Regions from separate parts of the Hoeflea sp. 108 genome, predicted to be linked through region 2. Evidence: riboswitches for the same ligand, from Rfam matches in the RefSeq annotation. Region 2 holds a riboswitch; each other region holds the start of a gene.
The links. Region 2 has a riboswitch for cobalamin ahead of bluB (5,6-dimethylbenzimidazole synthase). Riboswitches for the same ligand answer to the same signal wherever they lie in the genome.

Region 1 (7,921 bases), 1.3 Mb from region 2:
CGGCCTGTTCTTTCGGCTGGGCCTGCGCCGACCTCGACGACGACGGCGACGATCGCGACGGCTGGCTGGAGCGGCAGGCATCGGGCAGGGCGCTCGCTGCCATCGGCGAAAAGGCCGGGTTTGGCGACGGGCGCGGGCTGGTGGCAGCGGCACGTGCGGCAAATGCGGATGCGCTCGGCGCATTGGCGCGGCCGGCGCAGGCACTGGGCGTGAGCCTGGCGACAGCGGTGGCGCTGCTCGACCCGCAGGCGGTGATCTTCGCCGGCGGCGTGGCCGAAGCCGCCGATGTGTTGGTGCCGATGGTGAGGACCGCGATGGAGAGGCAATTGCCACCGCATCTGCGGAACGTGCGCATCGAGATGGGTGATTTCGGCAGGGACGCGAGCCTTGTCGGTGCGGCATTCGCCGGGGCGCGGGGGCAACAGTGGGACGAAATCCGATGAGTGGAAATTTCGCGAAACCCAACCGCAGCCGGCCGGAACCGCTGTGGCATCAGGCCGAACAAGCGATGCGGACGCTGATTTCGTCGGGCGAATGGGCGACGGGCGCGCAGATCCCCAATGAGGAGCGGCTGTGCGACCTGCTTGGTGTCAGTCGCATCACCGTGCGTCACGCGCTGCGCAACCTTGAGGATTCCGGTCTGCTCAGCCGCGAGCACGGGCGTGGCACCTTCGTGCGCAGCCCGACCGTCATTGCCGGCGTGCGCGGGCTGACCAGTTTCACCGAAGAGATGGCCAATCTCGGCCTCAACCTGGGCACAAGGCTGCTCGACGCTCGGATCATTCCTGCTGATGCCCAGGTGGCTGGCGCGCTGGAGATCGAGGAGGGCACGCCTGTGCTGCGGCTGCGCCGCCTCCGGCTCGGCAACGATCAGCCCATCGGCATCCAGACGGCGCATCTGCCGGCGGCGCGCGTTCCGGGCCTGCTCGACACTGCGGCTGGCGTCTCATCGCTCTATGAGACGCTGAAGGCGAGCTATGGCATCGTGCCCCAGGAGGCGCGCGAGATCTATCGCATCGGCGAGGTCAAGCCCGAGGATGCCGAGTTGATCCAGCTTGCCGCCGGCAGTCCCGCCTTCATGGTCGAGCGCATCGCCTTCGACCGCTCCGGCCCGTTCGAGTTCACGGTCTCAACCATGCGCGGCGACCGCTACGAAATCCGTTCCGTTCTCCATCTCTGACCATCTGAAAGGTTTTTCCCATGACGACTTCCTACATCAGCCGGCTGGCCAAGCTCATAGACGGGGCAGCGAGCGCCAACGAGGCGGCATTCGAAACCGTCTCGGCAAGGCTCGCCGAGACGCTTGCCAATAAGGGGCTGGTGCATCTCTACGGCTCAGGCCATTCGGTGCTGCCATGCCAGGAGGCGTTTCCGCGCTATGGCTCCTATGTCGGCTTCAATCCGCTGACCGACCCGCGCGTCATGTGGCACAACGTGCTGGGCTCGGGCGGCGTGCGTGAGCTTCTGTGGCTGGAGCGCACCGAGAAATACGCCGAAAAATTCCTCGACCACCAGCCGCTCAACCCCGGCGACTCCATCATCATCTACGGCCATAGCGGCCGCAACGCTTCCGGCATCGACACGGCGCTCTACGCCAAGAAACGCGGACTGTTTGTCGTCGCCATCACCAGCAAGAACAATCTGGACAAGCCGGCAAGCCATTCCTCAGGCAAGCGCCTGGCCGATGCCGCCGACGTCGTCATCGACACGACCTCGCCGATCGAGGACGCGATCGTGCCGGTGAAGGGCTGGAGCCGCCCGGTGGCCGGCTCGTCGACGGTGCTTGCCATGATCATGACGCATGAGCTGATCGCGCGTACTGCGCAAAAGCTCGCCGACCGCGGCATCGAACTGCCGACCTTCGCCTCGCCGACAATCGAGGGTGTAACGCTGCACGACACCGACGTGATCTACGGCATCTATCGCGAGAAGATGATCGAGGCGCAGCGCAAGCATCTTGATTTCTTCAAGGACCGCATGCAGGGCGAGGCATAAGCCCTGCTCCTGACGTCAGAATGCTGGCGGGTCGTCCGAAAGGGCGGCCCGCTTGCATTTGGTGCGACTGGCTCTTGCCATTTACCGCCATTAGCGATAGAACAAAATAAGAACAAAAATGACTTGTGGACGGTATGTGGTTTTCCGTCGGCAGGGGGCGCGGGCGGAGCGTGCTTTGGGCTAGTGTGCGCCCTCACATTTTCTTGGAATTTTGGTTTCGGATAAGCGCGGAGCGGTGTCATGGCAGGTAGTGTCAACAAGGTCATTCTGGTCGGTAATCTGGGTGCCGACCCTGAAATCCGCCGTCTCAATTCAGGCGAGCCGGTCGTCAACCTGAGGATCGCGACCTCGGAAAGCTGGCGCGACAAGAATTCGGGCGAGCGCAAGGAAAAGACCGAGTGGCACCAGGTCGTCATCTTCAATGACAATCTCGCCAAGGTCGCCGAGCAGTACCTGAAGAAGGGCATGAAGGTTTACATCGAAGGCCAGCTCCAGACCCGTAAATGGGAAAAGGACGGTGTCGAGCGCTACACCACCGAAATCGTGCTGCAGAAGTTCCGTGGTGAGTTGCAGATGCTCGACGCACGCGGCCAGGGTGGTGACGCCGGCTACGGCGGTGGCCAGGTCGGCTATGGTGGCGGCCAGGGCGGTGGTTACGGTGGCGGCGGCGGTGGCCGTTCCGACTTCGGTCAGTCGAGCCCGACCGACAGCTATGGCGGCGGCAATCGTGGTGGCTTTGGCGGTGGCGGCGGCGGCAATCGCGGTGGCCAGGGCGGCGGCGGTTCGCGTGACCTCGACGACGAGATTCCGTTCTGATCCGGAATACTCCACTTAACATCAATATTCTTTGAGATAAGGCGTTGTTTCTCAACGCCTTTTTCTTTGCGTGTTTCGCGAAGCGAGTTCCGCCCTCTTTCAGTCGGGGCGGTACATCTTAACTGTGTGCAAACGCTGCGTGAACGCGGGCTACTTTTGTCAGATCGCGGTGGATACGGAACTTCGGCCTGCCGCGGATATGCCTTCGCTCGGCTAGGCCAAAACAAAACCTTCGCCAGCCGAAACAGTGGCGGAAGCTTCAAGGATTGAACATCGGTCGGCAGTGGCTACGACCTGCGACTGCGGCGAGAAGCGTACGAAGTACCTGGACATCGGAGTTGGGAAGCGCTCGCCGATCCATCACGGCAAGCTGCCGTCGCGCTGCCGCCTCGATGCTGATGCCGTGGGGCACCGACAACAGCCAGTCCACGAACACCTCCTCCGGCGGCGGCAGCGGCGATATGGCGGCCATCAACTGGCCGTCTATCTTCTTGCGTGGCGCGGTGACTTTTGCCCGTTCGTCGCTCGCGCTCATGCTTCCAATTCCAGTGCTGACAGCGGTCTGGAACAGCAGGCGAGGATGTAACCCTCGGCGATCTCGTCGTCTAGGATGCCGCCATTGTGGCTCATGGCGACTTCGCCGGAGATCTTCCTGACGCGGCACGTGCCGCACAGACCGAACTCACAAGCAGCAGAAATGCGAACGCCGTTGGCACGTGCAGCTTGCAGCACCGTCTGGTCGGCGGCGCAGCGGCCGTCCACATTAGAACCGACGAAGCTGATGGCAAACGCGGTGCTGCCTTCTGCGTCTTCATTTCCCGGGGCGGTGGTGATCGGCGACACTTCGGCGACAGGCGTGCCGAAGCTTTCCTGGTGATAGTGCGCCATGTCGAAGCCCGCCGCTTGCAACATGTCGCGCACTGCACGCATGAACGGGTCGGGTCCGCAGCAGAAGATCTCGCGATCGCGGAAGTCTGGCGCGAGCAGCGGTAGCCTGACGGCATCGATCCGCCCCATATGGCCGAACCAGCTCTCGCGGCTCGACCGCTCTTCGATCATGAATCCGAGCGACAGGCCCGGCATGCGGCTGCCCAGGAGTTCGAGTTCCTTGCGGAAGATGATCTCGTCGGGCGAGCGGGCGCAGTTGACGAAGGCAACGTCGGTCCATGGGGCGCAGTCGTTGAGCCAGCGCAGCATCGACATCATCGGCGTGATGCCGGAGCCGGCCGAGATGAACAGGTATTTTGCCGCCGGATGGTTGTGGTGAGAGAAGTTCCCGACCGGACCAAACGCCTTGAGGCGCGAGCCCGGGACGAGGTTGTCGAACATCCAGCGCGTGCCTGTACTGCCTGCCTGCGCCTTGACGGTGACGGCGATGGAGAACGGTCGCGATGGCGACGACGACAGCGTGTAGGTCCGCAAGAGCGGACCGTCCGGTGTCGGCAGTTCCAGCGTCACGAACTGGCCCGGCTTGTAGCGAAACCAGGTCTGTGCATCCGAACGGAAGGCGAAAGTCTTCACATCAGGTGCTTCATCCACCACACCGATCACCTCCAGCACCTGGAGGCGATCATTCCACGGGGTCATCTCGTCGAGGTGGCGATAGAGGGCGGGGTCGCTCATGGCATTCATGACCTACTCCCTCTGGCGACGCTGCGCAGGGCGGGCTTTTGCCCGTCGGCGAGCCGTGGTTCGATGAAGCGCGCATACCAGTCGACGAACTGGATCACGCCGCCTTCGTGATGTTCGGAATATGGCCCGGGCTCATAGGCCGGCGACCTGATGCCGAAGGCGTTCTCCTCGACGATGCGGCGGTCCTCGTCGTTGGTCTCGGTCCAGACATGGGTCAACTCCTTCAAGTCGTAATCGACACCTTCGACCGCGTCCTTATGCACCAGCCATTTGGTGGTGACTGCCGTTTCCGTTGTGCTGATCGGCAATACGCGGAAGGTGACGGCATGATCGCCTAGAACATGGTTCCAGGTCGTCGGATAGTGGTAGAGCAACAGCGTGCCGATGCGGTCGGCCGCGACCTGGTCGGACAGGTTCTTGCGCACGGCACGCCTGCCCGTAGTCGTGTAGCTGACGGCCTTGCCGAGAAGCGGGGCGCGGGTGGCGCGGTATTGTCCTTCGTCGTCTATTCGAAAGCGCGAGGGCAGCCCTGCCGCCTCGCAGTGCGACCAATGCGCAAGCATGTCGGGATCGCTTTCGGCGCCGTTAACCCCGGTGACGGTTGGAGCTTCGGGGAAGGTCTTGCACAGCTCAGGATGGTTGGCCGCGCAGTGATAGCACTCCCTGTTGTTCTCCCAGACCAGCTTCCAGTTGCCCTTCTCGACGATGGTGGCTTCGAAAGCGACCTTGGCATCGACCAGATTGTGGGGAGCGAAGTACGGCTCCATCAGTGACCGGAACGGGCGGAAGTCGGCCGGCTCCTTGGCCAGGCAGATGAAGATGTAGCCACCGACGCTTTCGCAGGCGACGGGCTTCAACCCGAAGTCCTCCTTGTTGAAGTTCTCTGCCATCTGGCGGGCGAAGACCAGCTTGCCGTCGAGGTCGTAGGTCCATTGGTGGTAAGGGCAGACCAGTCGCGCCGACGTTCCTTTTTCCGTGGTGCAGACGCGGCTGCCGCGATGGCGGCAGGAGTTGTGGAAGGCGCGGATTTGACCATCGCGTCCGCGTACGATGACGACTGGATAGTCGCCTATCTGGACGGTGAAGAAGCTTCCGGCTTTGGCGACCTCGCAGTCGTGGCCGACGAACAGCCAGTCTCGATACCAGATCAGTTCGAGGTCGAGCTTGTAGAACTCCGGGTCGATGTAGAAGGGTTGCTGCAGGCTGAAGCCATCGCGCCGTTCGCGGATGAGTTTCAGCATTTCATTGCGCGTGTCCATGTCCGTCCTCGCTAGCGGTACAAGGACTGAACTGGTGGTATGGAGGGGAAGATCGCGCGGGTTCAAATGCCCGGACGCTCTGCCTCTTGACCGCCCACCGCGATCAGTCGGTTGAAAGAATTCGAGGCTGGTTTCCGGGCTCCGAAGCTGTCCTTTGTTGAGGACTGTCCCGACACCTTCCCAGGCATTTGCCCAGTGGTTCTCCCGTCGAGACGTCAAGCTTCGCTACCGTTGCGGGGGCAGCGCCGGGATCTAACCGGCTTCCCAATTATCCCGCAGACCACTTCGCCGGCGGGCACCTTGAACATCTTGATCAGATCACGGAAGCATCGCTGACAAAGCCGCGAAAGCGACATCGGCGGAATGCAAAGACGACAGCGGCCATGTTGCCGTCAGGTGCTTGCTGGCTTCACAAGCACTGCGTCCATGATCCATCCGTTGGCGCGACGCGCTTCGTTGCGGACACGCTCGATGTCGTCGATCACCTCTTTGAGCTTGCCCGAGATGAGAACCTCTTCCGGCATGCCGACATAGGCGCCCCAATAGACATCGAGATCGCCGTCGGCTTGCCGCAACGTCTTCTCGGCATTGAGCATGATGACCACGCTGTCGGCATTGTTGGGAAAACCTTCGCCCATGCTACGCCCGGTCGAGATCAGGATCGAGCGCCCGATGTCGCACAAGGCGACTTTGTGCTGGGCCGCCAGCGCCTGAATGCTGCTGATGCCGGGAAGGACCTCATAGTCGAGTTCGAAATCACCGCGGTCCTTGAGGCGATCGAGGATGCGCATGGTGCTGTCGTAGAGGGTCGGATCGCCCCAGACCAGGAATGCCCCGGTCTGCGACGCGTCCAGTTCCTCCATGACCAGCTTGCCGTATGTCGCCTCGACCTCTTCATGCCAGTCGGACACCAGCTGCTCGTAGTCGTCGCCGGCGCGCCGTTCGGGTGTCTTGAACTCTACGGTTCGGAAGGGGCGGTCCCGCACGTGACGCTCAAGGATCTCACGCCGGACACGGGCAAGCTCCTGCTTGCCGATGCCCTTGTTCGGGATGAAAAACACATCGACCTTGTTCATGGCGTTCACCGCCTGAACGGTGACGAAGTCGGGATTGCCCGCACCGATGCCGATGATCAGCACCTTCCTTCTCATTGGAGCCTCCCGGAAATGTGGGAGACCGCCAGTTCCCGACCGAGTTCGATAAACAGCTCTTTCAAGCGGTTGGGGCCGGGATGCGGGCCGCGATAGCCGTCAAGACGACGGATCTCCATGTTGACCGCAGCTGTCAGGTCGCTGCCGTCAGGCTGCGCCATCAACCAGGCTATCAGGACCTCCTCGGGTTGCGGAAGCGGTTTTGCGGTCCGTGCCGTTTGCCGGCGTCCGAGCGTCAGTCCCATGCCAGCGCTCCGCCGTTCTGGTATTCGATGACGCGGGTCTCGAAGAAGTTCTTTTCCTTCTTGAGATCCATGGCCTCCGACATCCACGGGAACGGATTGTCGGTTTCAGCGAAGACCGGCGCGAGACCGAGCTGGGCGCAGCGGCGGTTGGCGATGAAGTGCATGTACTGCTCGCAGAGCGCAGCATTGAGCCCAAGGAAGCCGCGAGGCATCGTGTCTCGCCCATAGGCTGCCTCGAGGTCTGCCGCATCCTTGACCATGCTGCGGACTTCCTCCTGGAAGGCGCGGGTCCACAGATGCGGGTTCTCCAGCTTGATCTGGTTGATCACGTCGATGCCGAAGTTGAGGTGGATGCTCTCGTCGCGCAGTATGTACTGGTACTGTTCGGCGATGCCGACCATCTTGTTGCGGCGGCCGAGCGACAGGATCTGGGCGAAGCCCGTGTAGAACCACATGCCCTCGAAGATGACGTAGAAGGCGACGAGATCGCGTAGGAATGCCTGGTCGGATTCCGGCGTGCCGGTCCTGAACTCGGGATCGTCAAGCGACTGCGTGTGTTTCAGGGCCCATGCGGCCTTGTCGGTGATCGACGTTACCTCGCGGTACATGTTGAACAGCTCGCCCTCATCCAGGGAGAGGCTTTCGACGATGTACTGGAAGGTGTGGGTGTGGATCGCTTCCTCGAAGGCCTGGCGCAGCAGGTACTGGCGGCATTCGGGGTTGGTGAGGTGGCGGTAGATCGCCAGGACGATGTTGTTGGCGACCAGTGACTCCGATGCGGCGAAGAAGCCCAGATTGCGCTTGATCATGCGCCGCTCGTCCT
Region 2 (7,921 bases):
TCGCCATGTATGGCCTCGGCGGGATGGACAAAGTAGGACGGCGTGCCGGTCGAGGCGAAGGTGGCGGCGATCTTCTTGCCGATATGTCCGCTCTTGCCGACGCCGGTGATGATGGCGCGGCCGTTGAGCTGGCCGAGCACCGACACGGCGCGCGCGAAAGGCTCACCCAGCGGGCCTTCGAGCGCCGCCACGAGTGCGGCGATACCGGCCTGCTCGGTGGTGATGGTACGAAGTGCCGAGGCGATCGACGCCTGCGGGTCCGGCTCTTTTTTCAGCGATCCAGCGTGCATGGCGCATGCGTTAGCGCGTCATACGCCGGCTGTCCATCAATATTGCCCCTCGGCCTCCCTTCCGGGCGGGCCAGTTCAACACTCCATTAACCATGGCCATTTACCAGTTGCTAAGCACGGCGCAGTTCGCGCCGGCGAAGCAGTGGGTACGATGGCACGGGTCAGGCCGGAGCATAGGGGGCACCTCTTGGGTGCGCGCATCTGCGCCTTGCTGGCAACGGCAAGTGTGGCAGCGGTGCTGTGCGCCGGGCCGGTCCACGCCCAGGATGCCGGGCTGCGCGGCGCGGTCACCGACGACCAGGGCAAGCCTCTGAAGCGCAAGCGTCCCGCTGACGCATCGCAGGACCAGGCAACGGACGCCGACACGCAGAACCAGGCCGAGGACTACCAGCCGGCCAGTCCCGGCGCGGTGCCCGACAAGCCGGCCAACGCCTCGGCCAGCCTGTTCAGTGAACCGCCAAATGCCGACGATGCCTTCGCCAACGACGCGGGCCCCTTGCAGGCGCTGCCGCCGACAACGGCACGCGACCGGGCCAAGGCGCGGCGCGAGCAGCTCGCCGGCCGGCAGCAGCCGGCGAACGCGCCGAAGAAGGCCCCTGCCCCCGAGCAGGATGAAACCACCACCGGCACCGTGCGCCAGCAGACGGTGGATTTCGAGGGCCGCGAGGACAACGGCCCCGAATCCGCGCGCCAGGCAGCGATCGAAGGCCGCAAGCCGCAGCCCGAGCTCAATCCCTACGACCCGACGGGCATCCGCTTCGGCACCTTCGTGCTCAAGCCAAGCCTGGAACAGGGCGTCACCGCGACCTCCAACGCCGATTCGAGTTCGGATGGAAAGTCGGCGATCCTGTCTGAAACCACGCTCCGCCTGAATGCGGCGTCCGACTGGGACAGCCATTCGGCCACCGTCGATGCCTATGGCAACTTCCGCAAGTCGGTGTCCGGGCAGGAGGTCAAGGACGTCACCGGCGGCATCGACGGCCGCCTCCAGCTCGATCTTGCCGAAGACATGCGCGCACTTGCCCGCCTCGGCTACAATGTCCGCCCGGAATCGGCGACCTCGCCCGTCGTCATCATCGGCACCGCCGAGCGCCCCACCCTGCAAACCTTCAGCGGCTCGCTCGGCCTGGAAAAGGATGTCGGCAAGTTGCGCTTCGGCATATCGGGCGAAGCCGTCAAGGAAAGCTATGGCGACGCCGCTCTGTCGGGTGGCGGCACGCTGTCGCAGAAGGACAGGAACTCGACCCTCTACAATGGCAGGCTGCGCATCGGCTACGAGGTGTCGCCGGCGCTGACCCCGTTCGGCGAAATCCAGTTCGGCCGTCGCATCTACGACCTGAGGTTCGACACCGCCGGCTTCGAGCGTTCGGCAAATCAGTTTGCCGCCCTTGCCGGCGTCGAGATCGACATGGGCGAGAAATTCGGCGGCGAGATTTCCGCCGGCTGGGTCGGCCAGACCTTTGACGACGACAGGCTGGGCAGCATCTCCGCCGCCTCCGTCGCCGCAGATCTCCGGTGGTCGCCGATGCGCGGCACCATCGTCACCCTCAACGGCACCACCTCGCTGGAAGGTTCGACGTCGGCAGGCGAAAGCGGCTCAGTACTCTATGCGGCGCGTCTCGGCGTCGAGCGCCAGATGCGCGCCAACCTCACCGGCTTCGCCGCCGCCGGCATCGGCTGGCGCGACTACGCCGGTTCGACCGACCATGATCTGTCCCTCAGTGCCGAGGCGGGCCTCACCTGGTGGCTCAACCGCTACACCGGCCTCACCGGACGCCTGCGCCACGAGACCTTCAGCAGCACGCTCTCCAACCGCGACAGCACCACCAACAGCGTCTTCGTCGGCGTGAAAGTTCAGCGCTAGGGTCTCAGCGTGCCGGCTTCGACTGGTGTCGCCTGCACATCCCGCAATTCGTCATCCTCGACGTAGCAAGTGGAGAGTGTCGCGGATCCATGCCGTGACCGGCAAAGTTGTCGGGACGGTCCAGAACGGCCGGAGCTGCGAGCCCCCAAAACGAGCACCCGGCAGCGCAAGAACGCCCGCCGCCCCGCTCATCCCAATCCTGCCACCGCCTCCTTCACCCCCTGCTCCCCCTCGCCGGCAAACACTTCGCTCATGACAAGCTCGGCCAACGGCAGCCGGTTGCCCCAGCCATGGCGCTCGAGATCTGGGCGCGCGGCGAATTCGCTGACGCGGCCAACGCAGAGATAGGCCACCGGCACGACATGTTCGGGGATCGCCAGCAATGCCTTCAGTGCGTCACGGTCGAGGATACTGACCCAGCCGATGCCGATGCCTTCGGCACGCGCCGCCAGCCAGAGGTTCTGCACCGCGCAAACAGTGCTGTAGAGATCCATTTCCGGATTGTGCCAGCGCCCCAGCGGCGAGTTGGCCGAGCGTGCCCGATCGCAGGTCACGACCAGGTTGAGCGGCGCCTCGCAGATGCCTTCGAGCTTGAGCTTGCGATAGAGTGCCTGCTTCTCCTCGACAATATGCGGCAGCTCCTGCCCGCGCGCCGCGAAAAACAGGTCGCGCACCAGCGCCCGGCGCTTGGCATCGCGGATGATGATGAAGTTCCATGGCTGCATGAAGCCGACCGATGGCGCGTGATGCGCCGCCATCAAAAGGCGCGCCATGACCACGTCGTCTATCGGATCGGGCAGGAAATGGCTGCGCACGTCGCGGCGGGTGAAGATGGCCTTGTAGACGGCGTCCTGCGCCGCGGCATCGAACGAGCCGCAGGCGGTTTGAACATGGGCGGCCGGCATCGCGTGTCCCCTTGCGATAGAAACGGCGTCCGCCCGCCTGTCCATGCGGTGGACCATCTCTGCCGGGCCGGTCTTCTGGCTTCGAGTTCATCCCGCTTTCAGCACCTTCCCATCCTGCCGGACAGTGGCTTTTGCCGATACGGTCCCTCTTACAGCGCTGGGCACGCCACGGAGTTTCACCGTGTTCCCGATTCTCCCGCATGAGCGGGCACCTGGCGGGAGTGTTCTACAGGCCTTGCGGGCCCTTGGCCACCGCGCCGCGCGCCCGAAAATGACGCGCGGGCGACATTGACGGGGCTCAGCGGCTGGGTTTCACCTCGCCCAGAAGCCCTTCGATCACTTCGGCCATGCGGCCGCTGATGTCAGAGCGCGCCAGGGCAAATGCCACATTGGCCTCGACAAAACCTTCCGGCGAGCCGCAGTCGAAGGTCCGGCCGCGATAGTGATAGCCATAAAAGGGCTGCGACTTCTCGAGCTTCAGCATGGCATCGGTCAGCTGGATCTCGTCGCCGGCGCCGCGCTCCTGCTTGGCAAGCAGTTCGAAGATCTGCGGCTGCAGGATGTAGCGGCCGTTGATGAACAGGTTCGACGGTGCCGTTCCCTGCTTCGGCTTCTCGACCATGCCGTCGATGGCAAAACCGGTATGAACGGCCTTTCCCTTGCCGACGATGCCATATTTGTGCGTCTCGGCCGGGTCGCATTCCTGCACGGCGATGATGTTGTTGCCGGTCTCGGCATAAAGCTCGACCATCTCGCGCATGCAGCTCTTTTCCGACTGCATGATCATGTCGGGAAGGAGAAGCGCGAAAGGCTCGTCGCCGACCAGTTCACGCGCGCACCATACAGCATGGCCGAGGCCGAGCGGCACCTGCTGGCGGGTGAACGACGTCTGGCCCGGGGCCGGCTGCAGCTTCTGCAGCCGCTCCAGCTGATCACTTTTGCCGCGCTGGGCAAGCGTATCGTAGAGCTCGAACTGGACGTCGAAGTGATCTTCGATGACCGCTTTGTTGCGGCCGGTGACGAAGATGAAGTGCTCGATGCCCGCCTCGCGGGCCTCGTCGACGACATACTGGATGACGGGACGGTCGACGACCGTCAGCATCTCCTTGGGGATAGACTTGGTGGCCGGCAGAAAGCGGGTGCCCAGGCCTGCGACGGGAAATACTGCCTTGCGAACTCTTTTCATTGCGCGGTCGTCCGAAAGAGAAAAATCGATATCAGGCACAACATTCTCATGCCTGAATTGAAGAATACTGAACGCGTTGGCACAATGGGGTGGCACGAGCAAGGCCGAGATCACGCGATCTTGATTGTGTTGGGCCTTCGGGGGACAATCCGACCCACGGCTTTTAGGTCCCCAGGGGGACTATGGTAAACTGATTGATAACCGGCATCGGCGATGAATCGACTTTCCGAACTCTTCCAGGAGGAAAGAATGCCCCTTCGCAAGACCGCCAGAAGCCTGGCAGGATTTGCCACGATCGCCGGCCTGTCGCTCGCGCTGCTGCTGCCTGCGGGCAAGGCTTCGGCCGAGGCCGGCTTCGAACGCTGGGTCGCTGGCTTCCGCGCCGTCGCCGCCGACAACGGCATTTCAGCGTCGACCTATAACCGTGCGTTCCGAGGCGTCACCTCGGCCGACCTGGAAGTGCTTGAAAAAGCGCGCTTCCAGCCCGAATTCACCGCACCCGTGTGGGACTATTTCGACAACCGCGTCCACGACCAGTCCATCGAGGTCGGCCGCGCCATGGCGCGCAAGTGGAAGCCGTGGCTCGACCGCATCGAGGCCAGCTACGGCGTCGACCGCTACGTGCTGCTCGCCATCTGGTCGATGGAATCGAACTACGGCGAGATTCTCAAGAACGACAAGGTGATGCGCAATGTCGTGCGCTCGCTGGCGACCCTTGCCTATGGCGACGAGCGCCGCTCGAAATATGCCCGCACCCAGTTGATCGCGGCGCTGAAGATCCTGCAGCGTGGCGACATTGACGAGAGCCATCTGATGGGCTCGTGGGCCGGCGCGATGGGCCACACCCAGTTCATCCCGACCAGCTACCAGGCCTACGCAGTCGACGCCGACGGCAACGGCAAGCGCGACATCTGGAACTCGGTGCCGGATGCGCTAGCCACCGCTGCCAATCTGCTCAAGAAGAACGGCTGGCAAGGCGGTAAGACCTGGGGCTACGAGGTCGTGCTGCCCGAGGGCCGAAAGTTCCCGTCGGGCTCGATGACGCTCGACAAGTGGGCGGAACTCGGCGTCGAGCGCGCCAACGGCAAGGCCTTTAAGCGCGGCTCCGATGTCGCCACCCTCAAGGTGCCCGACGGCCGCGGCGGTCCCGCCTTCCTGATGACCAAGAACTTCCAGGTCATCAAGCGCTACAACAACGCCGACAAATACGCGCTGGCCGTGGGCCTTCTTGCCGACGAAATCGCCGGCTATGGTGGTCTTGTCCAGGACTGGAAACGGCCCTTCACCAAGCTCAGCTTCGAAGAGAAGCAGGAGTTGCAGAAGCGCCTGTCGGCTCACGGCTATTATGACGGCAAGGCCGACGGCAAGATCGGCGAGGGCTCGCGCTCCGCAATCAAGGCGTTTCAGGCACAGCTGGGCTTGACGGAGGACGGCCATCCGAGCATGGAAGTGCTCAAATGGCTGCGAAAGAAATAGCCACCGGAGGTTGCGTTTGGCATCGTCGCGTCGCTCGAAAAAAGCCGTTCTGCGCCTGACGATGCCACTGCTTGCGGTGGCGGTCGCCATGACCGCCATCCCTGTCGCAGCCCCTACCCCCGCCTTCGCACAGGACGGCATCTTGCGGCGCTGGTCGCTGCGCGACCTGTTCATGCCGCGCCGTGAGCCGCGCGTCGATCCCTACATCTTCGAAGAGCCTCAGGCCGCGCCGCCCAAGAAGGTCCGCAAAGCGCCGCGCAAGCCCCAGGAAGGGCTTGCCGGTGCGCCGGCCAAGCCGGCACAGCCGGCTGTGCCTGTCGTCGAGAAGGCGGCGGACGCCCGCACCATCCTCGTCATCGGCGATTTTCTCGGCGCCGGCATCGCCGAGGGCCTGACCACCGTTTTTGGCGAGAACGCCAAGGTCCGCGTCATCGACAAGACGAGCGGTTCGTCGGGTCTGGTGCGTGACGACTATTACAACTGGCCCGAGCAGGCGAAGATACTGATCGAGCAGGAGAAGCCTGCCGTCGTTGTGGTCATGCTCGGCTCCAACGACCGTCAGCAGATGCGTGTCGGCGACAACAGAGAACCGCCGATGAGCACCGCCTGGATGAAGGAGTACACCAGCCGCGCCGAGACGCTGGCCAAGGCGCTGTCCGACACCAAGGTGCCCTTCCTCTGGGTCGGCATGCCTGCCTTCAAATCGTCCAAGATGAGCACCGACATGCTCGCCTTCAACGACGTCTACCGCGCCGCGACAGAAGCCGCGAACAGCGAATTCGTCGATGTCTGGGACGGCTTCGTCGATGAAAGCGGTGCCTTCGTCACTTCCGGCCCCGACATGAACGGCCAGCCCGTGCGCCTGCGCTCCGACGACGGCATCAACGTCACCAAGGCGGGCAAGCGCAAGCTCGCCTTCTATGCCGAAAAGCCGCTGGATAAGATCCTCGGCATCACCCCAGGCATCAATGAAGCCGTTGTGCCGGCCGGCCTGCCCCAGGCATCGCCAGGCGAGCTCAAGGTGCCTGAAAACATCGACCGCACCGTACCCGTCTCGCTCGGCGATCCAGAGCTCGATGGTGGTACCGAACTGATGGGCGCGCAGGCCGCGACCGTCAAAAGCGAGCCCAACTCGCCCGGCGAAAAGCTCGTCATCGAAGGCATCGCGCCGAAGGCTCCGGTCGGCCGCATCGACGATTTCTCCTGGCCGCCCAAGAAGGTGCCGGCTTCAGCGAGCACCGAGACCACCACCGCCATCAAGCGATAGCCGAAAATCCCTCGGAGACGAAAAAGGCGCCTTTCGGCGCCTTTTGTGTTTGGAGATTGTCGCGGTTCAGCGCGGCAGCACCGTTGAGCCCATCAGGGCTTCGTCGATGGCGTGGGCTGCCTGGCGGCCTTCGCGGATCGCCCAGACCACCAGCGACTGGCCGCGGCGCACGTCGCCGGCGACATAGAGCTTGTCGATGTTGGTCTTGTAGTCGCGGTCATTGGCCACGACGTTGGACGAGCGGCGGCTGTCGGTTTTGATCTCGAGCTTGCCGTCGAGTTCCTTCACCACGCCGCCTGATATCGGGCCGGCAAAGCCGATGGCGATGAAGGCGAGATCGGCGCGGATGACAAAATCCGTTCCGGGGATCGGCTTGCGCTTCTCATCGACCTCGCAGCACTTCACGCCGGTCAGCTGGCCGTCTTCGCCGATGAACTCGAGCGTCGCCACCTGAAACTCGCGCTGCGCGCCCTCTGCCTGCGACGACGAGGTGCGCATCTTGGTCGCCCAGTAGGGCCACACGGACAGCTTGTGCTCCTTTTCCGGCGGCTGCGGGCGGATGTCGAGCTGAGTGACGCGCACAGCACCCTGGCGGAACGCCGTGCCAACGCAGTCGGACGCCGTGTCGCCGCCGCCGACGACCACGACATGCAGGCCACCGGCAACGATGGGTTCGGACGGCCAGGCGACCGACTGGATGTCTTCCCCGCCGACGCGCTTGTTCTGCTGGACGAGGTAAGGCATCGCGTCATGCACGCCCTTGAGGTCGTCGCCGGGAATGCCGGCCGGGCGCGGTGCCTCGGAGCCGCCGCAATAGAGCACGGCATCGAATTCGGCGAGCATCTCCTCGACCTTCTTGTCGACGCCGACATTGACGCCGCAATGGAAGGTCACGCCCTCGCCCGCCATCTGCTCGACGCGGCGGTCGATATA
Region 3 (7,921 bases), 1.3 Mb from region 2:
GGTTGTAGGTGCCGTCATCGTTGATGCGATGGCGCGGATCGTCGATCAACCGGATCAGCGACTCGACGTCGGACGCCGGCCAGCGGCGCGTCATCAGCTGGTCGCGCGCCGTCTGCGGATCGGGCGCGGTGCGGATCAGCTTGATGACCTCGTCGATGTTGGCAACCGCAATGGCCAAGCCGACCAAGATATGCGCGCGGTCGCGCACCTTCTTGAGCAGGAACTTGGTGCGGCGGCTGATCACCTCTTCGCGGAAGGCGACAAACGCCTTCAGCATGTCGAGCAGCGTCAGCACCTCCGGCTTGCCGCCATTGAGCGCCACCATGTTGGCGCCGAACGACGTCTGCAGCGGTGTGAAACGATAGAGCTGGTTGAGGATCACCTCGGCATTGGCATCGCGCTTGAGCTCGATGACGACGCGATAACCCTGACGGTCGGACTCGTCGCGGATGTCGGAAATGCCCTCGATGCGCTTGTCGCGCACCAGTTCGGCCATCTTCTCGATCATCGAGGCCTTGTTCACCTGATAGGGAACTTCGGTGATGATGATCGCTTCGCGGTCGCCGCGGCTCTGTTCGATATTGACCTTGCCGCGCATGACGACAGAGCCACGCCCGGTCGAATAGGCATTGTAGATGCCCGAGCGGCCAAGGATCAGGCCACCGGTCGGGAAATCCGGACCGGGGATGATCTCCATCAGGTCGGGCAGGTCGATACCAGGGTTCTCCATGACGGCGATGGCGCCGTTGCAGACCTCGACCAGATTGTGCGGCGGGATGTTGGTCGCCATGCCGACGGCGATGCCGCCGGCACCATTGACCAGCAGCGCCGGGAAGCGTGCCGGCAGCACGCGCGGTTCCTGCCCCGAAGCGTCGTAGGTGTCCTGGAAATCGACCGTATCCTTGTCGATGTCCTCGAGCAGTTCGTGGGCGACCTTGGTCAGGCGCGCTTCGGTGTAGCGCATCGCTGCAGGCGGATCGCCGTCGATCGAGCCGAAATTGCCCTGCCCGTCGATGAGCGTGACGCTCATCGACCAGTCCTGGGCCATGCGCACCAACGCATCATAGATCGAGGCGTCGCCGTGCGGATGGTATTTACCCATCACGTCGGCAACGGGGCGCGCCGACTTCACATATTTGCGGTTCCAGTGGTAACCGCTCTCATGCGAAGCGTAGAGGATGCGCCGATGCACCGGCTTCATGCCGTCGCGCACGTCGGGCAGCGCACGGCTCACGATCACGCTCATGGCGTAATCGAGGTAGGAGCGCTGCATCTCCTCGATGATGGAAATTGGCTCGATGCCGGAGGGACCGTCAGGTCCACGCGGTGATTTCTGGTCGGTCAACTTTGATCACGCATGTTGGGAATCATTTACCCCTTATATAGGATCGCGCCCGTGAAGACCAACTTCGGCGGCGCTTTTCCAACGCTGATTTTGCACGTCATTTCAAATGGATAGCTTAGGCTTCCAACATTGCGGCGACATGTCCGTCATATTCTCGCCGCCATTGTGCCCGGTTGCCACGAGATGCCGTTGGGGAAGCTGGCAAAACCGGCAAAAATGGCCGCTGCATGACCGATTTTGGCACTGGCGCGGCAACTGCGGCCGGGTTAGCCTGCGTGCGACGGGGAGGTGCCGAATGACGCTTTTCGACACTGTTTTCAATGCCTTCGTGACAATCCTCGTGACCATCGACCCCCCGGGTCTGGCGCCGCTCTTCCTGGCGGTGACACGCGGCATGAACCGCGAGCAGCGCGTTCAGGTGTCAATCCGCGCCAGCGTCATTGCCTTCGCCGTGCTCGCCCTGTTCGCCATTGCCGGCGCCGCCATCCTCAAGGTTTTCGGCATCACCCTGCCCGCCTTCCGCGTCGCGGGCGGCTTCCTGCTGTTCTTCATCGCCTTCGAAATGGTCTTCGAAAAGCGGCAGGACCGAAAGGAGAAGATTTCGGATGTCGCCATCACCCGCGACCACATCCACAACATCGCCGCCTTCCCGCTCGCCATCCCGCTGATCGCCGGTCCGGGCGCGATTTCGGCCACCGTGCTGCTGTCGGGCTCCTTCAGCGGCTGGACCGGCCAGCTGGCGCTGGTCCTCATCATCCTCGCCTGCCTGGCTCTGACCTATCTGGTCTTCATCCTTGCGGAGCGCATCGACCGCTTCCTCGGCCAGACTGGCCGCTCGATCCTGACGCGACTGCTCGGCGTCATCCTTGCAGCCCTTGCCGTCCAGTTCGTCGCCGACGGCATCAAGGAACTGGTGGCGATGTAGACCCTGGCTGCACGACGGGCCGCGATGCCCTGCGCCGTTTTCTTGAGCAGCAGGCTAGCCCAGGTCAGACCGCGACCGCAGCGCGTTTCAGCGCGGCGATGTCAGGCTTCACCCTCGCCTTTTGCCATTTGCGCAGGCGGCCACGTGCATTGGCATAGGGCGACGAGGTGTTGAACTGGATCATCCGACCCATCGTGTATTTTTCATACCAGGGTGCGCCATAAAGCTCGGCATCCGAATATTCTTCGACCAGCGCCACGATCCGCATCTTCGCATCCGCCAGGCGCTCAAGCAGGGCCGACCAAGTCAGTCCCGCATGGTCTGCATAGAATTTCCCGGCAAGCCTGCCGAGTTCGTTCCACTTGAAGCTTGTGTCGGGGAAATCGACAGCGAGGCCGGCGCGGCGGCGTTCATGCCATTTCAGCACCAACTCGTTCCAGCCGATCAGATAGGCGACGAGGTCGCGCACGCTCATGATGGTGCCCTTCGCATGACCTTCCAGCGAAACCTCGCCGGCCAGCGCTTCCGGCACCGTTGCCAGGTCGCGCCACAACTTGCCGAAGCTGCTGTCGATCGCCTCAAGCAACTCGGCCTTGTTATCTGGAACACTCATCTTTCAACTTTGCCTGCCCGCGCGATTCGAAGTTGCCGTCCAAGACATACCACCTGCTGCATCGCCCTTGGCCGACCGCAAGCTTTAGCACTTGCGCGCTGGCGCAGACTGATGGTCCGCGAAGTGTGCCGGCGGCTGGAGCGCCGCCAGCTGACGAGCCGTGGCCATTCGAAGCGTTCGAAGCCGAGAAGCATGCTATCCGAAAATCGATTCCGATTTTCGGATCTATGGGCTAGGTCATCGGCTCAAAGGATCCGCTGCCATGAAACACCCAGAAGCTCCCGACCACGATGCCTGGTGCACCTGGCATCCCCGAGAGCTGGCGGCGCGGCTGACCGGGGTCGACAGGCCCTGGTGCGTGGTCGGCGGCTGGGCCCTCGACCTCTGGCACGGACACCAGACCCGCGATCACGAGGATCTCGAATTCACCGTCCTGCGCGAGGACTTGCCGATCTTTCGCAGCGCGCTGAAGGGCGTCGCCTTTTTCACCGCTGGCGGCGGCATTGTCGAATACCTGCCCGAAGGCAGCACCATCCCGGCGTCGATTTCGCAGGTGTGGTGCCTGGACGTTGCCGATAACTGCTGGCGCGTCGACATGATGGTCGAACCGGGCACGCCGGAAAGCTGGGTCTGCAAGCGCAACCAGTCGATTGTCCGCCCCCGCGCCGAGATGGTCGGCGTCACCGACACCGGCATCCCCTATCTCAAGGCTGCGGCGATCCTCTTGCTCAAGGCCAAGCACCAGCGTGACAAGGATGAGTTCGACTTCCGTACCGCCTTGCCAAAACTGGAGAAGGCCGAACGCGACTGGCTGGGAGCCAGCCTCGGGGCAACGCACCCCGGTCATGACTGGATAAAGCTGCTCTAGACAGGCACCGGCCGGGTCTGATCAAGCTGCGCCCGAAACGCCACGGCCCGGCCGCGATCCATCCGGCAATCGCTCAGTTCGAGGTGTCGATGACCTCGAAATCATGGGTGATTTCGGCCGTCTTGGCCATCATCGCCGAAGCCGAGCAGTACTTCTCGACCGACAGCTCGATGGCGCGCTTGACCTTGTCGGACGACAGCTTCTTGCCCTTGACGATGTAGTGCATGTGGATCTTGGTGAAGACCTTGGGCTCGGTCTCGGCGCGGTCGGCATCCATTTCCACCACCACGTCCTCGACCGCCTCGCGGCCTTTTTCAAGGATATGGACGACGTCATAGGCCGAGCAGCCGCCAGTGCCGAGCAGCACCAGTTCCATCGGGCTCGGGCCCGGCGTCCGGCCTTCCGCGCCATGCGAGGTGCCGAGAACCAGCTTATGTCCGCTGCCGGACTCGCCAACGAAGGTGCGATCCTCGACCCATTTCACACGTGCTTTCACGAAGACGTCCTTCCCAATCAAAAAATGCCAGCAGGCAACAACCGCAGACTCTATCGTCAGCTAGCGCGGCGGATATCGATGCGCAAGGCACAGAGCGGTTACTCGTACGCTCAGTGCTTGAAGCAGTTTTCTCTGTGCCATCGCAGAAAGTGCGGATGAGGCCGATCCGACCCGCGCGTCGGCACAAGCGCTCGCCCGGTACGATTGATAATCCCGCGAATGCCATCGGCGTCGTTCGCTTGTCGGGAAATCAGGATCTCAAGCTCATCCGACAGGCTGATGAGCCCTCTGTCAAACATCCAGTGCGCAGTGCCGGATAGCGCAATGCCATTGCTCACGACATCGGGACCGCTGGCTTCCACCGGTCGGATATGCGCAGCTTCGACCTCAGCGCGTCCCCCGCCGTTGATGAGTTTTAGTCCGGTGACCGCACAGCGCTCGTCATAGGCGCGCAACACCACCTGCCGGAAAACGCGATCGCGCACGATGCGCGAACTGAGAAATGACGTCCGCTCCCGGGCTTCTTCGAAAACGAACGGCGTCTGCTCCTCCGCGAAGCCGTCGACAGACAATTCGGGGTCATTGCGCGGAAGTAGTGGCTCCGCCTGATCCAATCCGAGGCTGACGATCCGACCGAAGTCGCTCGGTGACAGTGCTCGAACAGCAGATTGCGCTCGCCCCGAGATAGCGCCGGCATCGTTCAAGAGACCGCGCTCAATCACGCCCGCGTCATTGGAGAACGGCACCGGTCTCGCGAAATCGAGATAGCTGCCAGGCTCGATGATCGCCAAGAACATACCTGGAACACTTGGATCGTTTATGACCTGCTGGACCCTGGCAACAGCAAAATACCCTTTGGTGTCAGCCACCTTGCGAGGTTCATAATAAATGATCCAGTCACCGACGCAGGCTTGAACTCTGCCGAAGTACTGCGAAGGAAATTGATAGCGCTCCGCCGGACTATCGTCGTAGATCGAATCCGACCTGTGAATGAAGACCCCATACCCCATAGGCCTTCCGTAGCGCGAACATCCGGGAATTGCGATCTGAAAATCTTCGAATTGTCGCAGGTTTTCTCAAAGATCAGCCAGAGGGGCATCTCGATTTCGCCGCTCGGAACTACCCGATAACAGGCGCATCGGGGCCCTGCAGCGAGGTCAACGCATAGGGGCGTCGTGCATGCCTTTCGCTGCAGCCTCTTCACAACACCCCAAACATCACAGATGACAGCGCCGATTCATGGCTCCTGTTCAACAGAGTAGCCGGGCAAGCGATCGACAAAGAGGTCGCGCCAGTTGCCCCGTGGGGGCCTGCTTGTCCAGCTCAATGGACGTTTCTCGGTCCAGATGGACATTGCGTTGAGCATCATCCACGAATTCCTCAGCACCCACATATTGACCATCCCCGTTATTTCACCACTAAATATACAAGTCGTGGTTCTTCCGAGTCGATTTCGGCCCGGGAGCTAAGAGGGAAGTCGGTGCCTCGAAAGGGAATGCCGACGCTGCCCCCGCAACTGTAAGCAGTGAGCTTGCGTCGAATAACGCCACTGATGCGATCGCATCGGGAAGGCCGACGTAAGTAATGACCTGCGAGCCAGGAGACCTGCCGTGACGGATTGATCGAACCTCGGGCGGGGTGTCCCGGCGGTGCGCTTGCAGTCGCATGGCCGATGGCATTTTGCGTCCAGCAGCGTTCCCGGCAAGCCCCGTCCGCAACGCCACGGGGATAGAGATGCCGGCGACTTCGACACAGACCTCCAACGGGATCGCTGCGATCCCTGTTTCCAATCCTAGAAAAGACACGACGGTGGCAGAACCTGCCTATCGCGTCATCCGCCGCAATGGCGGAGTCACGCCCTTCGATCCGACCAAGATCACCGTGGCGCTGACCAAGGCCTTTCTTGCAGTCGAAGGCTCGGTTGCCGCCGGATCGCGCCGTGTCCATGACGTGGTAGAGGAACTCACCGAGCAGGTGTCGACTGCGCTGGCGCGCCGGGTCGGCGAAGGCCGCACCATCCACATCGAGGACTTGCAGGATCAGGTAGAGCTCGCATTGATGCGCGGCGGTCATCACAAGGTGGCCCGCGCCTATGTGCTCTATCGAGAAGAGCGCGCCAAGGAGCGGCAGGCCGAGAAGGAGATCGCGGCGCTGCCCTCTCCCTCGCTTCAGGTCCGGCTCGACGACGGAACTCTTACCCCGCTCGACGATATCAGGCTGTCGCACATCGTCGAGGACGCCTGCCAGGGACTGGAGGCGGTAGCGGCAGCGCCCATTCTCACCGAGGCTCGGCGCAATCTCTATGATGGCATCACGCTGGACGAACTGTCGCTGGCACCGATCCTCGCAGCGCGCACTCTGGTCGAGCAGGAACCGAACTACGCCTTCGTCTCGGCGCGGCTGCTGCTGGATCGCCTGCGGCGCGAGGCGCTGAGCTTCGTGTCCGGCCGCCCCGAGCAGGCTACGCAGGACCAGATGGCCGAGCGCTATCCCTCCTACTTCGGTGAGTTCGTGGCCGCCGGCATCGAGGCCCATCTGATCGACCCTGAGCTCGGCCGTTTCGATCTCGTCCGGCTGGGCGCAGCCCTCAAGCCCGAGCGTGACCTGCTGTTCCAGTACCTGGGCCTGCAGACGCTTTACGACCGCTACTTCCTGTACACCAGGGGCAAGCGTATCGAGCTGCCGCAGGCTTTCTTCATGCGCGTCGCCATGGGGCTGGCGATCAGGGAGATCGACCGCGATGCCAAGGCAATCGAATTCTACGACCTTCTGTCCTCCTTTGACTTCATGGCCTCGACCCCTACCCTGTTCAACTCGGGCACGCTCAGGCCTCAGCTGTCGTCCTGCTTCCTCACCACCATCGGCGACGATCTCGACGCGATTTTCAAGGGCATCAAGGACAACGCCCTGCTCGCCAAATATTCCGGCGGACTCGGCAATGACTGGACCCCGGTGCGCGGCCTCGGCGCCCACATCAAAGGCACCAATGGCGAGAGCCAGGGCGTCGTGCCCTTCCTCAAGGTTGCCAACGACACGGCCATCGCCGTCAACCAGGGCGGCAAGCGCAAGGGTGCGGTCTGCGCCTATCTGGAGACCTGGCACATCGACATCGAGGAGTTCCTCGACCTCAGGAAGAACACAGGCGACGACCGTCGCCGCACCCATGACATGAACACCGCCAACTGGGTGCCCGACCTGTTCATGGAGCGCGTCGAGGCGGATGCGGAATGGACGCTGTTCTCGCCGGACGAGACCGCCGACCTGCACGACCTCTACGGCAAACCGTTCCGCACGGCCTACGAAGCCTATGAGGCCAAGGCGGCAAGCGGCGGCATCAAGGTTCACCGCAAGGTTCGTGCCGTCGATCTGTGGCGCAGGATCCTGACCATGCTGTTCGAGACAGGGCATCCCTGGGTGACGTTCAAGGATCCCTGCAACATCCGCTCGCCACAGGGCCATGTCGGCGTGGTGCATTCGTCGAACCTCTGCACCGAAATCACGCTCAACACGTCGAAGGACGAGGTCGCGGTCTGCAATCTCGGCTCGGTCAACCTCGCCAACCACGTGACAGACAAGGGCCTTGACCTCGAACGCCTGGCCAAGACCGTCAGCACGGCCATGCGCATGCTCGACAATGTCATCGACATCAACTTCTACACCATCCCCGAGGCGCG
Region 4 (7,921 bases), 890 kb from region 2:
AAGCCTTCGCCTTCGTTGCCGCCATAGGCGTGGGAGGCAGCATCGAGATAGGCGCGGCCGAGCTCTTCGCGCGCCTGCCAATCGCCCGATGACAGAAGGTCCTCGAGGCCGGCGCCATAGGTGCCGGGGGAGGAGCCGAAGATGCGCGGCTCGACCTTGCCCGCGGCGCGGGTGCTGGCAGCGAGCGGGTTGTCGTGGTCGTCCTCGTCGCGGGTGGCGACGGCGCGGGCGGCGGCGTCGATGAGAGCGATCTGGGTCGGGAACATGTCGCGGAACAGACCCGAGATGCGCCAGGTGACGTCGACACGCGGGCGGCCGAGCGTCGCCGGTGGCAGCACCTCGATGCCGGTAACGCGGCCGGTGGCGGCGTCCCATTGCGGCCGGCAGCCCATCAGCGCCAGCCCTTGCGCGATTTCCTCACCGCCGGTGCGCAGCGAGGCGCTGCCCCAGAGGTCGATGACCAGCGCGCGCGGCCACTCGCCATGGCTCTGCAGGTAGCTGCGCATGATCTCGTCGCTGGCTGACTTGCCGAGGTCAAAGGCCGTCGGCGTCGGCATGGTGCGCGGATCTGAAGTGAACAGGTTGCGCCCGGTGGGCAGGACGTCGGTGCGGCCGCGCGCCGGGGCGCCCGAGGGGCCGGCCTTGACGTGGCGGCCGTCGAGGGCGGCGATCAGGTTTTGTCGCTCGGCTTCAGCACTGGCGCGGCGAGCTGCGTCGGGTTCATCGGCTTCAGCACGGCCATAGACATGCAGGCCGTCCTTGATGGCGAAATCCTTGAGGTCGCACAGCCAGGCGTCGATACGGCGCAGCGCTTCATCGGGCGCGTCCGTATTGGCAACGCCCGCTTCGGCGGCAAGGCCGGTCTGCGATGCCGTCTCGACGATGAGTTTTGCCAGCCGGTCGCGGCGGCGGCGGTCGAGACCGTCGGCCTGCGCGTACTCATCGACCAGGCGTTCCAGTTTTTGCTGATGCTCGTCCAGGCCAGCCGACGCGAGTGGCGGCGGCAGGTGACCGAGCGTGACCGCGGCAATGCGGCGTTTGGCCTGGGCCGCTTCGCCGGGGTTGGAGACGATGAAGGGATAGACCACCGGCAGCGAGCCGGTGACGATCTCGGGGAAACAATCCCGGCTCAGCGCCACCGCCTTGCCCGGCAGCCATTCGAGCGTGCCGTGGGCGCCGACATGGATGATGGCGTGGATTGCGAGCGACTTCTGCAGCCAGAGGCCGAAGGCGAGCAGCGCGTGGCGCGGGGGCAACGTAGGGTCGTGATAGTCGGCGCGGCGATCGGCCGATCGGCCGCGATCGGGAGCGAGGGCGACCGTGATGTTGCCGAAGGTGGCGGCGCGGAAGGGGAAGTGGCGCGTGCGAGTGGAAGCAGATGCGGTGCGCTCCACGTTGCCCCCCTCTGTCCTGCCGGACATCTCCCCAACACGGGGGGAGATTGGCAGCTTCGGCGTCGCCGATCGTTCTGCGAGTTCTGCTGGACGGACGTGACCTTCTGCCGGCGCCGGCGATTGGGCTGTACGCTGCTGACTGCTGATCTCCCCCCTCGTGGGGGAGATGTCCGGCAGGACAGAGGAGGGCAATGTCGAGCGTTGTCCTGTCCTGTCGATCGTATCAGCCTCTGCCTTGCCCCAGGCAGCGTCGACTGCGTTTCTTGCCTCCGCAGGCAGATCCTCGGCAAGCGCGAGATAGTCTTCGAGCGCCAAGCCGTGCCCGCCGGCCTCGATCAGATCGAGCAGAGCACGTGGCGATTCGGGAATCGATTCAACCGCATACCCCGCGTCCTTGAGGTCGTGCAGCATGGCGAGCACGCTTGATGGCACGTCGAGGCCGACGGCATAGCCGGTGCGGCCGGGGGCGCTGGGGTAGTCGGGGATGAGGATTGCGAGCTTGCGCTTTTCGGGCCGCGTCTCACGCAGCCTGAGGTGTGATGCGATGCGGCGGGCGACCTGGTCGACGCGGTCGGGTTCAGGCCGGTTGGCGAAGGCGCGGAAGCCGAGGGACGGGTCGACCTCGCTTTCGGCCTTGAAGGAGATGGCGCCGGCGAGGATGCGGCCGTCGAGTTCGGGCATCACCACATGCATGGCGAGATCTGCAGGCGCCAGGCCACGCGGGCTGCCTTCCCAGGCTTCGCGACGGGTGGTGGCGACGATGACCTGGAACACCGGCACGCCGGCCCGGTCGAACAGCGTTTCCGCGCCCGGCTCGGCGCCGGCGGCGAAGGCGGTCGCGGTAATGATTGCGGCGGGGTGGAGTTCGACCAAGGCCTGCTCGACGAAGGCGAGGGAAGCCTTGTCCTTGAGGCTGGAGACGAAGATCGGTGCGGGACGCAGGCCCTCTGCTCTCAATGCTTCGACCAGTGCGTCGATCGGTGCGACGTCGGCGGCGAGCAGCATCGAGCGGTAGAAGAGGATGGGGATGAGAGGGATGGGCGAAGGATCGCTTTCATTGCCAGCCGAAAAGCCCTCGATGTCACTGAGGATGCCTTTCGCCGGATCATAAAACCCGGCCTTGGGTACAGAAACCGGCGCATCGGCTTTGGTTTCCGTGCCCGCCAGCCCGGCCAGCCTTGCGACCAGCGCCTTCATGTTCTCAGGTCCGCCCTCGCGGAAATAACCGAGCAGGGCGTCGAGTTCGGTCCGCGGCAGCGTCGACGCTTCGATCAGCCTGAGATCCTCGTCGTGGCTTTCGCCGGGCAGCAGCGCCAGCGCGATGCCTTTTGCGCGGGCAAGAGCCGCGAGCTGGTCGCAGCCGTAGCGCCACCAGTCGTGGCCGCCGAGGATGCGGACGAGGATGACCCTGGCGTGGCCAGCCACGCTGTCGATCCAGAGGTCCACCGACATCGGATGGCGGAGGTCACGCAGGCTGGCGAGCCGCATCGACGGCAGGTTTTCAGCATCCGCCTTCCAGGCGTTTGCCAGGCCGGCCAGGTCGCTGTCGGTGAAGGACAACGCCACCACATCCGCAGGCTTCTGCCTGAGGTCCACTGGCTCGATCAAATCGTCGAGCGAGGCGGATGTGGTGGTGAGGATGTGCATCCAGGCTGTCCGGTTCAGCCGACCAGGATGCGCTCGATGGCCAGGCGGTCGAGGCCCTTGAGGCCGATCACGACCAGGCGCGAGCGGCGGTCGTCCTCAGCGCTCCAGGCGCGGTCATAGTAGTGGTTGACGCGTGGGCCGACGGCCTGGACGAGCAGGCGCATCGGCTTGCCGCCGACATCGACGAAGCCCTTCACGCGCAGCACGTTCTCTTCTTCGGCGGCGGTGGCGACGCGCTTGGCCAGTTCGTCGGGGTTGGCGATCGAGGGGATCTCGATGACGAAGGTGTCGAAATCGTCGTGCTCGTGGTCGAAGGCGCCGTCGTGATGGGTCTTGCGGTTCTCGATGTCGTCCTCGACGGCGAGGCCGAGGCCGAGCAGCACCGACGGGTCGACCTTGCCATGCGCCGACGGCACGATCTTGACGGCGCGGGCGAGATGCTCGCCGACGATGGCGCTGGCGCGAGCGTGGCCGGCTTCGTCGAGCAGGTCGCTCTTGGACAGGATGATGAGGTCGGCGCAGGCGACCTGGTCCTCGAACACTTCCTCGACCGGGTCGTCATGGTCGAGCGAATCATCGGCAACGCGCTGGGCGGCGAGGGCCTCCATGTCGGAGGCGACCTTGCCTTCGGCGAGAGCCGGGCCGTCGACAACGGCGATGACGCCATCGACGGTGACGCGGCTCTTCACCGATGGCCACTGGAAGGCCTGGACCAGGGGCTTCGGCAGAGCGAGGCCCGAGGTCTCGATCAGGATGTGGTCGACCTTCGGCGTGCGCGACAGAATCTGGTCGAGGGCTGGGACAAAATCGTCGGCGACGGTGCAGCAGATGCAGCCATTGGCCAGTTCGACGATGTTTTCTTCGGGGCAGGCGTCGACGCCGCAGCCTTTCAGAATCTCGCCGTCGATGCCGACATCGCCGAACTCGTTGACGATGATGGCGAGACGCTTGCCCTTGGAGTTCTCAAGGATGTTGCGCAAAAGCGTGGTCTTGCCGGCGCCGAGAAAGCCGGTGACGACGGTGCAGGGAACGCGTTCGACGGAGGCGGTCATGTGTCTTCCTTGATGAGAGCAAGTGGTGGGATGCGCGCGACGAGGCCGCGCTTGAGGCTGTCGGGACGGCCGCGCCATGGGATCAGGCCGTCGGTCGAGGTGGCGAAGAGCCTTGCGCCGGTGACGAGGTCTTCGCCCGACGTTGTTGCGAGATCGCCGAAGACATAGCTCCATGAACCGTCGCGGATCAGCGCCGCGCTGAGGCGGCGCTTGCAGTTGCCTAGGCACTCGACGGTACGGACGGCGATGGCGCCCTCGGCAGCGAGGCGGGCGTGTTCGGCAAGTTTGGCGCCGGCGCGCGGATGGGCGTCCGAGCCGGTTTCATCGCGACAGGAGGAGCAGACGAGAATCGTCACCTCGGAAACGCGCGTGTCGGCGTCACCGCCGGATGCGTCTCCAATTTCGACCGAGGAATTGTCGTCGAGTTTCAAATTCCAGGCTCCTTGCCTGGGACACCCGCCAGGCGATCGGATCAATGTTGCAGACGGCAGGTCTCCTGGCTCGCGAGTCGTCGCCTTCGCACCGCCTTCCCGGGAAAACATCCCAGTGGTTACCGGCCTTGGCTCGTCGCTTACAGTTGCGGGGACAGCCGCGGATTTGACGCCAGAGCGCCGCACCGCATTCCCTCTTAGCCTTCGCCTTTGCGGGTGAAGGACCGTCTGGAGGCGATTTAGGCGGTGGCGAGGGGTGGAGTCAACGCGGCAGAGCGACAGCTGCCGTCGCAGGTGTTCTCTTGCAGGCCTATGGGTGCAGCGATTGACAAGCGCGGGCTGCATTTTCAAATACGTGCATGTATCGAAATCGCGCTCAGGTTGAAGAGGCATATCTCGCTCAGGCGAATATGCAGTTCCTGTTTTTCTGGGGACACCAGCCGTCAAAGGACGGGACAATTACCTCGTCTTGCCTCAGTCAATGGTGGGCAGCCTCGTTTCTCGTCGATGGCGTCGGCTATCCAACTGCCGAACATTGGATGATGGCTGAAAAGGCGCGCCTGTTTGGAGATCATGAAATCGCGTCCAGGAGGTGCTGGAAGTCCAAAACAGGTCAAGCAGTTCGGCAGAGAGGTGCGGGGGTTCGACGCCACTCTCTGGGACCGTGAGAAAGGTCGCATCGTAGCGGCAGGCAACAAGCACAAGTTCGGACAGAACCCGGCATTGCGCGACTTCCTGCTCTCGACCGGAGACGCCATTCTGGTCGAGGCAAGCCCTGTCGATGCCGTATGGGGCATTGGTCTTGCCGCCGACGAGGAGCGTGCAGGCGATCCGCTCCGGTGGCGCGGAGAAAATCTCCTGGGGTTTGCACTCATGGAGGTGCGCGACGGACTGCGCGGCTGAGTTGCCGGCACGTCCAGACGTCACATGGCCATCGCCGCCAATGCCGGTCCGAGGTCGCCGGCAGGCGTCACCTCGATGCGTTCGAGGCCGAGCCAGCCACGCATCTGCTTCAGCTCTTCGTGGAGTTCGGCTGCGGTTTCGGGCGGAGCGCAAGGCTCGCCATAGGCCGCATGGACACGGAGAATGCCGGCCGGGCGGTCGGCCTTGAGGTCGATGCGGGCGACGATGCGTTCGCCGAGCAGGAAGGGCAGCACGTAGTAGCCGTACTGGCGCTTTTCGGCCGGCGTGTAGATCTCGATGCGATAGCGGAAATCGAACAGCTGTTCGGCGCGCGTGCGTTCGAACACCAGCGGATCGAAAGGCGCGAGCAATGCACGTGCCTGCACCTTTCGCGGGATTCGGGCATCTGCATGCAGATAGGCCTGCCGGTCCCAGCCTTCGACGCGCACGGGAATCAGTTCGCCCGCCTCGACCAGTTCCTCGAGACGGCCCTTCATGTCGGCAGGGGACAGGCGGAAATAGTCGCGCAGGCAGATGGCCGTGGCGACTCCATGGGCGCGGGCGGAAATCCGCAGCAGCTCGCGATGCGCATCCGATGCCTGCGGGGCAGGGCGGCTGTAGATGTCTGCGGGCAGGACGCGTTCGGGCAGGTCGTAGAGGCGCTCGAAGCCGCGGCGCGAATGGGTGGTGATGCGGCCGGCCCAGAACAGCCATTCGAAGGCGTGCTTTTCACGGCTCCAGCCCCACCAGCCGCCGGAGCCTTTTGCGCCTTCTATGTCGGAGGCGGCGATGGGGCCGCGATCGACCACCGTTCGGAATATCTCTTCGATATAGGTTTTGTTCTCGCGGCCGAATTTTGCCAGGCCGCCATACATGCCGTCCTCGGCCCGCGCCATGCGCCAGCGCATCAGCGGAAAGGTCTCCAGCGGCAGCAGCGAAGCCTCATGGGCCCAATATTCGAAGAGCATGCGCTTCCTGGGCTGCATTGCGTCGTCGAGCACGGCCATCGGGTAGGGGCCGAGTCGCGAATAGAGCGGCATGTAGTGGGCGCGGACCACTGCGCTGACCGAGTCGATCTGCAGCAGGCCGGTGCGGTCGAGAACGCGCTGGAGATGACGTCGGGTGATCGCGCCAGTGGGGCGCGGATCGGCAAAACCCTGGGCTGCCAGAGCGATGCGACGGGCGGTGGCGAGGGAGAGTTTCTCTTTCATTGCGGCAAGCTATCGCAGTCTCGGAACGGGTGACGCAAGGGCAGTGGAATCAGTTCTTGCTGCAGATGCTAGCAGGGCTGCGGGTTCGGACTTGTCAGGAGAGTAAAGTGGAGTAAAAGACGAAGGAAATCAAACAGGAGCCACATCGGCAGGATTTTGGTCCAGCGGTGGGCTTTGCCCCGTTTTGGACAAGGTTGGGCTTGCTTCGCCGAACCGCCTGCGCTAACCGTCGCCGCATTGCAGCACGACCGTTTCGTCAGGGCAGACGAGAATCCGTCGCGCTTCCGGAAACGGACCCCGTGCTGTAAGTCTGGGTGGATTGGCCACCAACGGAATTCGCAGCATGAACGCTCTCCTGAGTTCGTATCTGCCCATCGTCATCTTCATCGGTGTGGCGCTCGTAGTCGGCATAGCCCTTATCGTGGCGCCCTTCCTTGTCGCCTACCGCAGTCCCGATCCGGAGAAGCTGTCGGCCTACGAGTGCGGCTTCAACTCCTTCGACGATGCGCGCATGAAATTCGACATCCGGTTCTACCTGGTGTCCATCCTCTTCATCATCTTCGATCTCGAAGTGGCGTTCCTGTTCCCGTGGGCTGTGTCCTTCGGCCAGATCGGCATGCTCGGCTTCTGGTCGATGATGATCTTCCTGGCCGTGCTGACCATCGGCTTCATTTATGAGTGGAAAAAGGGAGCGCTGGAATGGGATTGAACGACGCCTCCGGCACCCTGATCGCGCCGAAGCCGAAAGGCATCATCGATCCGAACACCGGCAAGCTCATCGGCTCCGACGACGCCTTCTTCGGCGATCTCAACAACGAGCTGTCCGACAAGGGGTTCCTCGTCACCTCGTCCGAGGCGCTGATCACCTGGGCGCGCACCGGCTCGCTGATGTGGATGACCTTCGGCCTGGCCTGCTGCGCCGTAGAGATGATGCACATCTCGATGCCGCGCTATGACGCCGAGCGTTTCGGCATCGCGCCGCGCGCTTCTCCGCGCCAGTCGGACGTGATGATCGTCGCCGGCACGCTGACCAACAAGATGGCGCCCGCGCTCCGCAAGGTCTATGACCAGATGCCGGAGCCGCGCTACGTCATCTCGATGGGCTCGTGCGCCAATGGCGGCGGCTACTATCACTATTCCTATTCGGTGGTGCGCGGCTGCGATCGCGTCGTGCCTGTCGACATCTATGTGCCCGGCTGTCCTCCGACCGCCGAAGCGCTTCTCTACGGCATCCTTCTTCTCCAGAAGAAGATCCGCCGCACCGGCACCATCGAGCGGTGATC

Region 1: another riboswitch for cobalamin. It lies ahead of B015_RS0112405 (aromatic ring-hydroxylating dioxygenase subunit alpha); the one in region 2 lies ahead of bluB (5,6-dimethylbenzimidazole synthase).
Region 3: another riboswitch for cobalamin. It lies ahead of B015_RS0112385 (ribonucleoside-diphosphate reductase subunit alpha); the one in region 2 lies ahead of bluB (5,6-dimethylbenzimidazole synthase).
Region 4: another riboswitch for cobalamin. It lies ahead of B015_RS0114660 (DUF1636 family protein); the one in region 2 lies ahead of bluB (5,6-dimethylbenzimidazole synthase).

The regions. Positions count from the first base shown of each region.
Region 1 is NZ_KB890024.1:2,521,653-2,529,573, reverse strand. It holds gene B015_RS0112435 (ROK family protein) at 1-443, shown strand, start outside; gene B015_RS0112430 (GntR family transcriptional regulator) at 440-1,180, shown strand; gene B015_RS0112425 (sugar isomerase domain-containing protein) at 1,201-1,995, shown strand; gene ssb (single-stranded DNA-binding protein) at 2,236-2,811, shown strand; gene B015_RS0112415 (hypothetical protein) at 3,071-3,346, opposite strand; gene B015_RS0112410 (hybrid-cluster NAD(P)-dependent oxidoreductase) at 3,343-4,434, opposite strand; gene B015_RS0112405 (aromatic ring-hydroxylating dioxygenase subunit alpha) at 4,440-5,702, opposite strand; cobalamin riboswitch at 5,810-6,020, opposite strand; gene cobF (precorrin-6A synthase (deacetylating)) at 6,095-6,853, opposite strand; gene B015_RS0112395 (hypothetical protein) at 6,850-7,098, opposite strand; gene B015_RS0112390 (ribonucleotide-diphosphate reductase subunit beta) at 7,089-7,921, opposite strand, start outside.
Region 2 is NZ_KB890024.1:3,837,055-3,844,975, forward strand. It holds gene B015_RS0119065 (KpsF/GutQ family sugar-phosphate isomerase) at 1-290, opposite strand, end outside; gene B015_RS0119070 (outer membrane beta-barrel protein) at 478-2,154, shown strand; gene bluB (5,6-dimethylbenzimidazole synthase) at 2,343-3,059, opposite strand; cobalamin riboswitch at 3,107-3,290, opposite strand; gene galU (UTP--glucose-1-phosphate uridylyltransferase GalU) at 3,358-4,245, opposite strand; gene B015_RS0119085 (lytic murein transglycosylase) at 4,495-5,721, shown strand; gene B015_RS0119090 (DUF459 domain-containing protein) at 5,810-6,988, shown strand; gene B015_RS0119095 (glutamate synthase subunit beta) at 7,055-7,921, opposite strand, start outside.
Region 3 is NZ_KB890024.1:2,512,468-2,520,388, forward strand. It holds gene gyrA (DNA gyrase subunit A) at 1-1,345, opposite strand, end outside; gene B015_RS0112360 (MarC family protein) at 1,641-2,270, shown strand; gene B015_RS0112365 (ClbS/DfsB family four-helix bundle protein) at 2,335-2,883, opposite strand; gene B015_RS0112370 (hypothetical protein) at 3,146-3,751, shown strand; gene B015_RS0112375 (OsmC family protein) at 3,825-4,247, opposite strand; gene B015_RS0112380 (HNH endonuclease) at 4,358-5,257, opposite strand; cobalamin riboswitch at 5,665-5,875, shown strand; gene B015_RS0112385 (ribonucleoside-diphosphate reductase subunit alpha) at 5,982-7,921, shown strand, end outside.
Region 4 is NZ_KB890024.1:2,948,958-2,956,878, reverse strand. It holds gene B015_RS0114670 (cobaltochelatase subunit CobN) at 1-3,041, opposite strand, end outside; gene cobW (cobalamin biosynthesis protein CobW) at 3,056-4,093, opposite strand; gene B015_RS0114660 (DUF1636 family protein) at 4,090-4,494, opposite strand; cobalamin riboswitch at 4,562-4,768, opposite strand; gene B015_RS33585 (NADAR family protein) at 5,098-5,427, shown strand; gene B015_RS0114650 (winged helix-turn-helix domain-containing protein) at 5,448-6,638, opposite strand; gene B015_RS0114645 (NADH-quinone oxidoreductase subunit A) at 6,982-7,347, shown strand; gene B015_RS0114640 (NADH-quinone oxidoreductase subunit B) at 7,338-7,919, shown strand.